3 regions of the Bacillus sp. 01N45 genome follow, and region 1 is predicted to be linked to each of the others. Evidence: riboswitches for the same ligand, from Rfam matches in the RefSeq annotation. Region 1 holds a riboswitch; each other region holds the start of a gene.

What was found. A riboswitch is a leader RNA that binds a small molecule or an ion and turns the genes downstream of it on or off. The one in region 1 is predicted to bind S-adenosylmethionine.
Region 2: linked by a shared signal. The riboswitch ahead of AC1DMU_RS20535 (cyclase family protein) and the one ahead of AC1DMU_RS22560 (methionine ABC transporter ATP-binding protein) in region 1 are both predicted to bind S-adenosylmethionine.
Region 3: linked by a shared signal. The riboswitch ahead of AC1DMU_RS26345 (peptide ABC transporter substrate-binding protein) and the one ahead of AC1DMU_RS22560 (methionine ABC transporter ATP-binding protein) in region 1 are both predicted to bind S-adenosylmethionine.

The regions. Positions count from the first base shown of each region.
Region 1 is NZ_JBFTQW010000011.1:87,522-90,803, forward strand. It holds gene metQ (methionine ABC transporter substrate-binding lipoprotein MetQ) at 1-160, opposite strand, end outside; gene AC1DMU_RS22555 (methionine ABC transporter permease) at 185-850, opposite strand; gene AC1DMU_RS22560 (methionine ABC transporter ATP-binding protein) at 843-1,868, opposite strand; SAM riboswitch class I at 2,168-2,275, opposite strand; gene AC1DMU_RS22565 (hypothetical protein) at 2,401-2,745, opposite strand; gene AC1DMU_RS22570 (thioredoxin family protein) at 2,900-3,208, opposite strand; gene AC1DMU_RS22575 (toprim domain-containing protein) at 3,212-3,282, opposite strand, start outside.
Region 2 is NZ_JBFTQW010000009.1:76,374-79,655, forward strand. It holds gene AC1DMU_RS20520 (S-adenosylmethionine decarboxylase related protein) at 1-81, shown strand, start outside; partial or broken gene AC1DMU_RS20525 (ATP-binding protein) at 291-452, shown strand; gene AC1DMU_RS20530 (hypothetical protein) at 675-1,055, shown strand; gene AC1DMU_RS20535 (cyclase family protein) at 1,083-1,715, opposite strand; SAM riboswitch class I at 1,800-1,912, opposite strand; gene AC1DMU_RS20540 (PRK06851 family protein) at 2,062-3,171, shown strand.
Region 3 is NZ_JBFTQW010000016.1:38,668-41,949, forward strand. It holds gene AC1DMU_RS26345 (peptide ABC transporter substrate-binding protein) at 1-1,505, opposite strand, end outside; SAM riboswitch class I at 1,638-1,742, opposite strand; gene AC1DMU_RS26350 (aldo/keto reductase) at 1,896-2,729, opposite strand; gene proC (pyrroline-5-carboxylate reductase) at 2,731-3,282, opposite strand, start outside.

The sequences.
Region 1 (3,282 bases):
CTTTTTTCTCAAGTAACGGTTTTGCCTTTTCTAAAATTTCAGCGTGCGGCACGTTAGAAGCCCCCACAACTAGTTTCTTTTCATCTTTATCTTTCCCGCCACAAGCAGCTAACCCAAAAATAGAAGTTGAAATAAGTGCTGTAAGTAATAATTTTTTCATTTGAAACATCCTCCTGTTTTTTTATTATCGTTTATCTATTCGAGTCGTTACACTATCACCAATCCACTGAATGAAAAATACCACTAGTAATACACAAATTGTCGCAACGATTGTTACATCGTTATTTCCTCGCTGGAATCCTTCTAAATAAGCAAGTGTTCCAAGGCCACCAGCACCAACAACCCCCGCCATTGCTGTATAGCCTACTAAAGCGATTGTTGTAACCGTAATACCAGATACTAATGCTGGTAACGATTCTGGAATTAATACTTTCAAAATAATAGTGCTTGTTTTTGCTCCCATTGCTTTTGAAGCTTCAATTACACCTTTATCAATTTCGCGAAGTGCAATTTCAACCATTCTCGCGTAAAACGGTGCCGCTCCAATAATTAAAGCTGGCAGTGCTGCACTCGCTCCAAGAATTGTTCCAAGCAGAATCTTTGTGAATGGGATTAATAAAATGATTAAAATGATGAACGGTATCGAGCGGAAAATGTTTACGAACGCTCCAATTGCCGTGTTAACCGATTTGTTTTCCCATAAATTATCTTTCGCTGTCATAAAGAGTAACAATCCTAAAATTAGTCCTAAAACAAATGTGGCAAGAGCTGCGATTGCCGTCATATATAACGTTTCACCAGTTGCTTCTAACATTTGATTCCAATCAATATTTGTGAGTAACTTATCCATGTGCAATCACCTCCAGCTCTACTTGATCTTGATGTATTCCCTCTATTGCTTGCTGAATCGCTGTTTCCTCACCATTTAAATGAATAACTAAACTACCGTAAGAGCCGTTATTTGTTTGGGCGATGTTTCCTTGCAAAATGCTAACTTCTATATCACTGCGTTGCATTAATCTTTGAAGTACTGGTCTTTCTACAGCTTCACCGATAAACTGCAAACGAACTACTTTACCATCTGGATACTTTTCAATTAAACTTTCAATCGTTTCATTTGTATCTTCAGAATCCGTTAACTGCTGTACAAATCGCTTTGTAATGTCTTTCTGCGGATTGCGGAATACATCAAGTACTGGACCCGTTTCTACAATCTTCCCTTTCTCCATTACCGCCACTCGATTACAAATCTTTCGAATCACGTGCATCTCGTGTGTAATGAGTACAATTGTTAAACCGAGACGCTTATTAATATCTAATAATAAATCTAAAATTTGATCTGTCGTTTCTGGATCAAGAGCTGATGTCGCTTCATCACATAAAAGCACTTGTGGATTGTTAGCTAATGCTCTTGCAATACCAACGCGTTGCTTTTGTCCTCCGCTCAGCTGAGATGGATACGCGTCCCCTCTTCCTTCTAATCCAACAAGATGAATTAACTCATCCACTCGTTTTCTTCTCTTCGCCTTATCAACACCTGCAATTTCAAGTGGGAACTCGATATTTTCGCGTACAGTTCGTGACCAAAGTAAGTTGAAGTGCTGAAAAATCATTCCGATTTCTTGCCTTGCCTTACGAAGTTCACTCCCTGTAATTGCTGAAATCACACGATTTGCAATTGTAATTTGGCCAGAAGTTGGTTTCTCTAACTGATTGAATAATCTGATTAAAGAACTTTTCCCAGCGCCACTATATCCGATCACACCAAATATTTCACCTTTGTCTATTTTTAAATTGGCATTATCTACAGCAGTGACATCACCGCTTTTTGCTTTATATATTTTCTTTACATTTTCTAACAAGATCATGATGTTCACCCCTTTTTTTGTTTAAAAAGCGTAAGCGGCTCGTTTAGAACAAGAGGACGCCCGAATCCCTGACGTAGAGGTGCTTTTTGCCTCATAGGAAGGGATGAAACGACCGACTGTTCTAGCCGCTGAAGCTAGATTTTTGGTCGACTCCGCAATTTTTTATTTTTAATGCGTGTAGTCCACCATTATCACTACTTTTATTGTTTGAATGTCCTCCACATTCAAACAATAAAAAAACCTTTCCGCTTTAGAGAAGCAGAAAGGTTTATATGCGTATATAACAACATTATCCCTCTCTCTCATCTCTCAAAGCATTTGCTTTGCAGGAATTGGCACCATTTCAACATAAGTTGACGGTTGCCGGGCTTCACAGGGCACAGTCCCTCCACCTCTCTTGATAAGAGAAATCAGATTACATTTTCGTCTGATTTGTAATTTATGAAATTGTCTATATTTTATGAATTGAATTGTATCAATATCCACACACCATGTCAACAGAAATTTTCGTAAAAAATGAAACTTCAGAATTTTAAGCGCCTACTGACATCGGTTTACATATATGGAACATCGATTCAACTAATAGCATCGTTCGATACGTTCCCGAATATTGTACACGTCCATCGTTCATTAGCATTTGCAATCGTACATTTCCATTCACCAATTGTTTTACATCTTCCTCATCTACACAAACGATTTGCTCCGTTCCTCTTTCCTCATGTAGCAGCTCTATATAATCTCTTGAAATTTGTAACGAACAACTTTCATCTCCAAAGCGGAAATTAACAGTTTTTTCTCCTTGTCTTAAAAGCGGCTCTAAATGATATTGACCATTAGCGTAATTTACAAATGATTGCAGCAAAGAATATAATTTCACCCTAAATCACATCCTTCATATCACTTTCTATTACACATACCATTCCCTCTCACTAAAGAGCAATCCTGTTACTTTCGCTCGACAAATACTGTAACCACCCTGCATCTCGACATATTTCCCGAGAAATATGTCGAGGCGGCAAAAACTTTGCCGCCTACTTTAATTCCGTATATAAATATTCAACCGAATGAAATGCATATATCTTCTTCATGAGTGTCCCATTTTCAAAAACAAGTAAACACGGTACACTTTCGATTCCATACTCTTTCGCTAAATGCGGAGCATAATTTAAATCTAACATTCCAATTTGGAGGTCTTCAATTGTCAGCTCAACAACTGTTAACATCTTTTTTGCTAATTGGCATGTTCCACACATTGGAGTATATACATATAACACTGTTTTTTCTTCGTTCTCTATTAGGGCTGTAGCTTCGGCTCCTGTCCAATCAATCACTTCTATCATTCCTTACCGTAAATATTCTGTATAAACGTCAATGTCAGCTCCCCATAATACATTTGCTAAGTGTGAAGATGGCG
Region 2 (3,282 bases), on a different contig from region 1:
AATTTATATATGAAGGATTTTGTAGTGGGCGGAAATGACTTTACGGATGGATTGCTACATGATCGGGTAAGATGGATATAAGTTGTGACGAAAAGGAAGGGGAAATCTCCTTCCTTTTCGTATGATAAGGTTACATCTTACCCTGAAAGCAATTTCATACTTATAATTTAAGGAGATAATATGTAGAGCTTTTGTATTGAGTATGAGGAGTATTTATATGAACAAATTTAAAAGCTTGATATATGAGGAAAGAGAAGCTTTTAAATTATTTAAAAAAATTAACGGATTTGTTAGAGAAAATCGGTAAAGCTTTTTACAAAACAAAGGAGAATGGTACGGGACTTGGGTTAATGATTACATATAAAATCATTGAGGAACATCAAGGAAGTATCGCGATTCAAAGTAGCATGGGAATAGGAACGAAAGAGGAAATTTTTTTACCGACAGCATAATGTGCTAGAGAAAAAAATTTCAGAAAAGTGTTCTTGTTGTGTAAATATAAACATTTTATAAAATGTTTCAAGAAGGGTTTTTTTTATAAAATACTTCGTTTATAATGGAGGAAAATATCGACATGAGATTTGTTATTCATGTAACGGTTCGGTAGTGTTAGAGAAAGAAGGGGTGCACGCGCATCCTTTTTTCTATGCAGATATTATGAAAGAGGTGGTATGATGGAATTAACATTAAATTCGACTGTATGTTTACACACGATTCAATTTCGAAAAGAGCAAAAGAATTATATTGTAAAAGATACAATTACAGGAGAAAAATATGAAATGCCGCCACTTTGGATTGATGCATTGGCAATGATGCGTGACGGTTTTTTATTGGGGGAAATTGAGGAGAAATTAAAAGAAGAGTATCCAGACGAAGAAATAAATATGTTAGCATTTACGAGGCAACTGTTAGAGCTAGAGCTTGTCGGAATGGTAGATGGCGAAGAAATAGCTTGTACAAAGAAGAAAGAGAAAGATTATTTAGCTTGGTTACGTCCTCGTGTTGAGCAATTCTTTCTTAGTTTAAATAAAAAAAATAGAAGCAAAGGTCAATGATGATCTTTGCTTTTTTGTATAGTTTGTTTAAAAAATTACAGCGAATGCCCTTGCGAAAGCACCGTCGCTATCTTTAATTTTTAAAGGTGCCGCTGAGAAAAAGAAACGTTTCGTGTTAATTGCATCTAAGTTTGTTAAGTTTTCGATTAAATAAATATTATTCCCAAGTAGTATGTGATGGATTGGCGATGTTTCTGTCGTTACCTCATCAGGAGAGATGAAATCTAAACCGACAGATTTTACTTTTAATTGAACTAGTTCTTCAGCTAATTCTTCAGAAAGATAAAAAGCTTCTTTCTCATATGCTTCTGTATTCCATTTCGTAGATAGATTGGAATGGAAAATGACAATATCACCTTCTTTTATGTCAGCGTTGTGTAATACTTCTTTAGGTAGTTTTCGTTCTTGTACATGAGTTACATCAATAAGAACAGCTTCGCCTACAAATTGATCTAGGGGTAATTGATCAATAGTCGTTGCGCCTGAAATGAAATGAGCAGGAGCATCACAATGCGTGCCAACATGAACGACAGAATGAAAATCTGTAACTTGATAGCCTGTCTCTTCAACGCTTGTAATGGCTCCTAAATTGATTTTTGGTGTTCCAGGGAATTGGGACATATTGTTTTCAAATGTTTGTGATAGGTCAATTACTTTCATTTTAAATACCTCCAATATATGTTTTGAAATAAAAAAACTCACCTTTCATAATCAAGAAAGATGAGTTTTGTACACAATAGTTACGTTTTATCTTTCAAAATGCAATGCATTTTGCAGGAATTAGCACCTATTCAGTTTGTATAAACTGAGGTTGCTGGGCGTCAAAGGGCCGGTCCCTCTGCCTCTCTTGATAAAGACATATTAAGTTTTCGTTTCTGAATATTCACTACTTTTAAATTGTAATTCATTTCCTTTTTTCGTGCAATACAAAATAGGTATTCACCCAAATAAAGTTGCTCGCATATTGTAGCTTATGTAAATAGAATGCTGCGAAGGAGTGAGTGCAGTGACAGGGAATGTATTGAATTATTACGCTGGTGGAAATACAGCTAGAGGATTTCATAATTTATACGATGAGAATTTAAAAGGGCTAAACAGGTTATTTATTTTAAAGGGTGGTCCTGGAACCGGGAAATCTTCTTTAATCAAAGCAATAGGTCGCGAGTGGGTTGAAAAAGGATATGATATTGAATTTTTACACTGTTCTTCTGATAATAAATCGGTTGATGGTGTAATTATCCCGAAGTTAAAAGTAGGAATTGTTGATGGAACATCACCGCATGTTATTGAGCCGAAAATGCCAGGAGTTGTCGAAGAGTATATTAATTTAGGGGTTGCTTGGGACTCAGATAAATTAAGAAAGCAGAAGGTGGAAATTGAACGATTTGTTTCAGAAGCAAGCAAGGCTTTTCAAACTGCTTACGCTTGTTTTAACGAGGCACTAGTTATACATGACGAGTGGGAGAAAATATATATTAATAATATTGATTTTAATAAAGCAAATGAACTAACCGATCAGCTGATTCAGAAGTTATTTACAGATAAAGGCGGGAAACAATCGCTTGTGAAACATCGGTTTTTAGGGGCAGCTACACCGAAAGGAGCAGTTGATTTTGTTCCTAATTTAACAGAGGGATTACCACATCGTTATTTTATAAAAGGACGCCCAGGATCTGGGAAATCAACAATGCTTAAAAAATTAGCTAAGGCAGCAGAAGAAAAAGGATTTGAAGTTGAAGTATATCATTGTGGATTTGATCCAAATAGTCTTGATATGGTTATCGTAAGAGAATTAGGGTTTGCAATTTTTGATAGCACCGCACCACATGAATATTTTCCGAGCCGCGAAGGTGATGAAATTATAGATATGTATGCCTTGATTGTGACACCAGGGACAGATGAGAAGTATGCGACAGAAATTCGTGACGTGTCGATTCAATATAAAGCAAAAATGAATGAGGCGATGTCTTTCTTAGCGAAAGCGAAATCAGTTCGTGATAAATTAGAACGAATATATATTGCTGCTATGGATTTTTCAAAAGTAGATGCATATAAAGAGGAGATTCAAAAAGAGTTTGAACGAATTGCGGTTAGTGTAACAGAAAAGAACAAGTAAAAAATAAAGGATTTTAGTAGGCTGTCGGGAATTTTCTGACAGCTATTTTAGTATGTAGTAAAATTAGCAGTATATTTGTCGAATTTCCAAGGAAATAATCAAAAAATGGAG
Region 3 (3,282 bases), on a different contig from region 1:
ATTTTCTCGGATGCTAGTAATGCTTCCCAGCGAGCTTTTTCATCACCGGCTAAAGTTGTTTTCACTTTTGCTATTGTTTCATCGAACTCCTTATTAGAGTAATGATCTAAGTTGTAAGGGTTATTCGTTGTAAATAGCTCAAGGAATGTAATTGGATCTGCAAAGTCAGGGCTCCAGCCGTCAATTCCAATTTCGTAGTCACCTTTTAATAAAAGTGAAACTTGTTGTTTACGTGGTTGCGGCTTTATATTTACTGTTAAGCCATCTAAATTCTTTTCTAATTGTCCTTTTAAGAACTCACCAGTTTTCTTTTCAAGGTCACCGTCACTTATTAATAGTTCTAATGTTATTTTTTCAGACCCAAGTTCTTGTTTTGCCTTTTTCCATAATTCTTGAGCAGATTTTGTATCAACCTTTGTTAAATCGCCGTTTGCAGCACGGAAGTCTGTTCCGTCAGGTCCTTTTGCAAAGTTTTTCGGTACGAGACTAGAGGTTGGTGTGGAGCCGTCATTTAATAACGTATTTACAAAGGATTTTCGATCAATTGTTTGATCGATTGCTTGGCGTGCAGAAACGTTTTGAAGTACTTTGTTTTGTTGATTCATACGTAGAAACTGTACCCCTACGTTTGGCCGTTCTTTAAAGTTAGCATCCTTTTTATATTTATCAACGAAGTCAGATGTTAGTTTGATACGATCTAATTGTTTTGACTCGAATAAATTTACTTCTGTAGATTTTTCCTTTACGACGTTAAAATTGATTTCTTCCAGTTTGACAGTATCTTTATCCCAATAGGTAGGGTTTTTCTTAAATTTAAAGCTTTGCTCATGCTTCCAATCGCTTAGTGTAAAAGCTCCGTTGTACAAAATTGTATTGTCTTCTAACGCATACTTATCACCTTGTGCTTTAAAGAATTCCTCGTTAATTGGTAGAAATGTTGGGAATGCTGTTAAGCTTATAAAGTACGGAACAGGACGTTCTAATTCTACCTCAAACGTATGGTCATCAATTGCTTTTACACCAAGTTGATCGGCTGGAAGTTCTTTGTTGTTAATTTTTGTTGCATTTTTAATATCAAAGAATAGAAATGCATATTCAGAGGCTGTTGCTGGATCAACAGCTCTTTGCCAAGCGAAGACAAAATCTTTCGCTGTGACAGGAGTGCCGTTTGACCATTTTGAATCTCGCAGGTGGAATGTGTATTTCGTTTTATCGCCACTTACTTCATGAGATTTCGCAACGCCAGGGACAGGTTTGTTACCTTCACCAAGATTATACAAACCTTCAAATACGTTTCTCATTACTTGACCAGAATCAGTATCTGTAGCACGAGCTGTATCCATTGTTCGTATTTCCGTAGGTGAAGATAAGTTTAAAACCTGTTTACTAGGCGCCTCGTCTTTTGCATTTGCTCCGCTTGCTTCGTTTTTATAACTACCGCAACCAGTTAATAAAATACTTACTCCTACAGCTGATGCAATACCGGGTACAAACTTCTTTTTCATTTGATTTTCCTCCTAAATAATTAAGTTTGGATGATGATGAGGGAAATGAAAAATAAAAAATCCCTCTTTTCATATTGAGAAAGAGGGATTTTTACGTACAAGTTATGCACCCGTATATAAACGAAGTCCCTCATTCTATCTTTCAAGCACAATGCTTGCAGGAAGTGGCACAGTATTCAAAATGAACCTGTTGCCGAGGTTTCAAAGGGCCAGTCCCTCCACCTCTCTTGATACAATGAGTAAACGAATAAATTTTATTAATTTTTGTGTTTCTTTGATAATTCAAAATCTTACACCTTGGATGATGAAGTGTCAACCAATTGAAATATAGTTTAAATTTTCAGTTTTATTTAACGAGAAAAACCACTGCATATGGCAGTGGTTTTTCTACTAGAAGTCAAAGTTATCTGGATCTGGACCAACGCGACGATCTTCATTTAGAGCTTGAATTGCTTTCATGTCATCAGCACTTAATTCAAAATCGAATATATTTGCATTTTCAATAATGCGATGTTCTTTAATAGATTTAGGGATTGTTACAACTTCATTTTGTAAATCCCAGCGTAAAATAATTTGTGCAGTTGATTTATTATATTTTGTCGCAATGTCTTGTAATGTGGAGTTATCCAGTAGTTGTCCCTGCATTAATGGTGACCAAGCTTCAAGCTGGATGTTATGTTCTTTACAGAAAGCGTGTAATTCTTCTTGTGCTAAACGTGGGTGGTATTCCACTTGATTGACCATTGGCTTAATTTCAGCGATTTCAAACACGTCTTGTAAGTGGTGAATGTGGAAATTACTCACACCGATAGCACGAACACGGCCATCTTTATAAAGTTTTTCTAACGCTTTCCATGATTCAGTATATTTCCCTTTTACAGGCCAATGTACTAAATATAAATCTAAATATTCTAGACCTAATTTTTCTAATGTAGTTTCAAATGCTTGAAGTGTTGTTTCATATCCTTGATCGCTATTCCATACTTTTGATGTAATAAATAATTCTTCACGTGAAACACCTGCTTCACGGATCGCTTGTCCAACGCCTTCTTCGTTTTGATAGATTGCTGCAGTATCGATGCTGCGGTAACCATTTTTAATTGCTGATTTTACAGACTCAATTACTTCTGAACCATCTTCTACTTTAAAAACACCTAAACCGAACCAAGGCATTTTTACACCGTTATGTAATGTAGTATAGTCTTTTAAACTTGTTAAACTCATATTATTTCCCCCTAGCTTTTTTGTTTGTTGCTTCTACTGCTTTTTGAATCGCCTCTGAAAAATTATATTCATATAAAGCTTTGAGACCTTCAGCTGTGGAACCACCTGGCGTTGTTACTTGTTCGCGGAGGTTAGCCGGATCTTGCGTTTGTTCAAGCATAGAAGCAGATCCAGAAATCATTTGAATGACAAGGTGTTTTGCGGTTGCTTCATCGACGCCATAACTTTTTGTTGCTTCAATCAAGCTTTCAGCAAAGTAATAAAGGAAAGCTGGTGCACTTCCAGTAACTGCAGTAAGCTGATGAACTTCTTCCTCAGTGCAAAGTTGCGAAGTACCAATGCCTCTTAAAAGCAGTTGCAAGGTTTCTTGATGCATCTCGTTTACTGATTGTCCTGTTGTATATAAGGAGATTGACTTCCCAATTTCAGCAGCTGTATTTGGCATAATCCAAGCAACAGGCGTGTCCTTAGGGAGTCTAGCTTCTAAATAAGATGGACCAATGCCAGCAGCTACCGTTACGACAAGTTGATTCGATAGTAACGGAGATAGCTC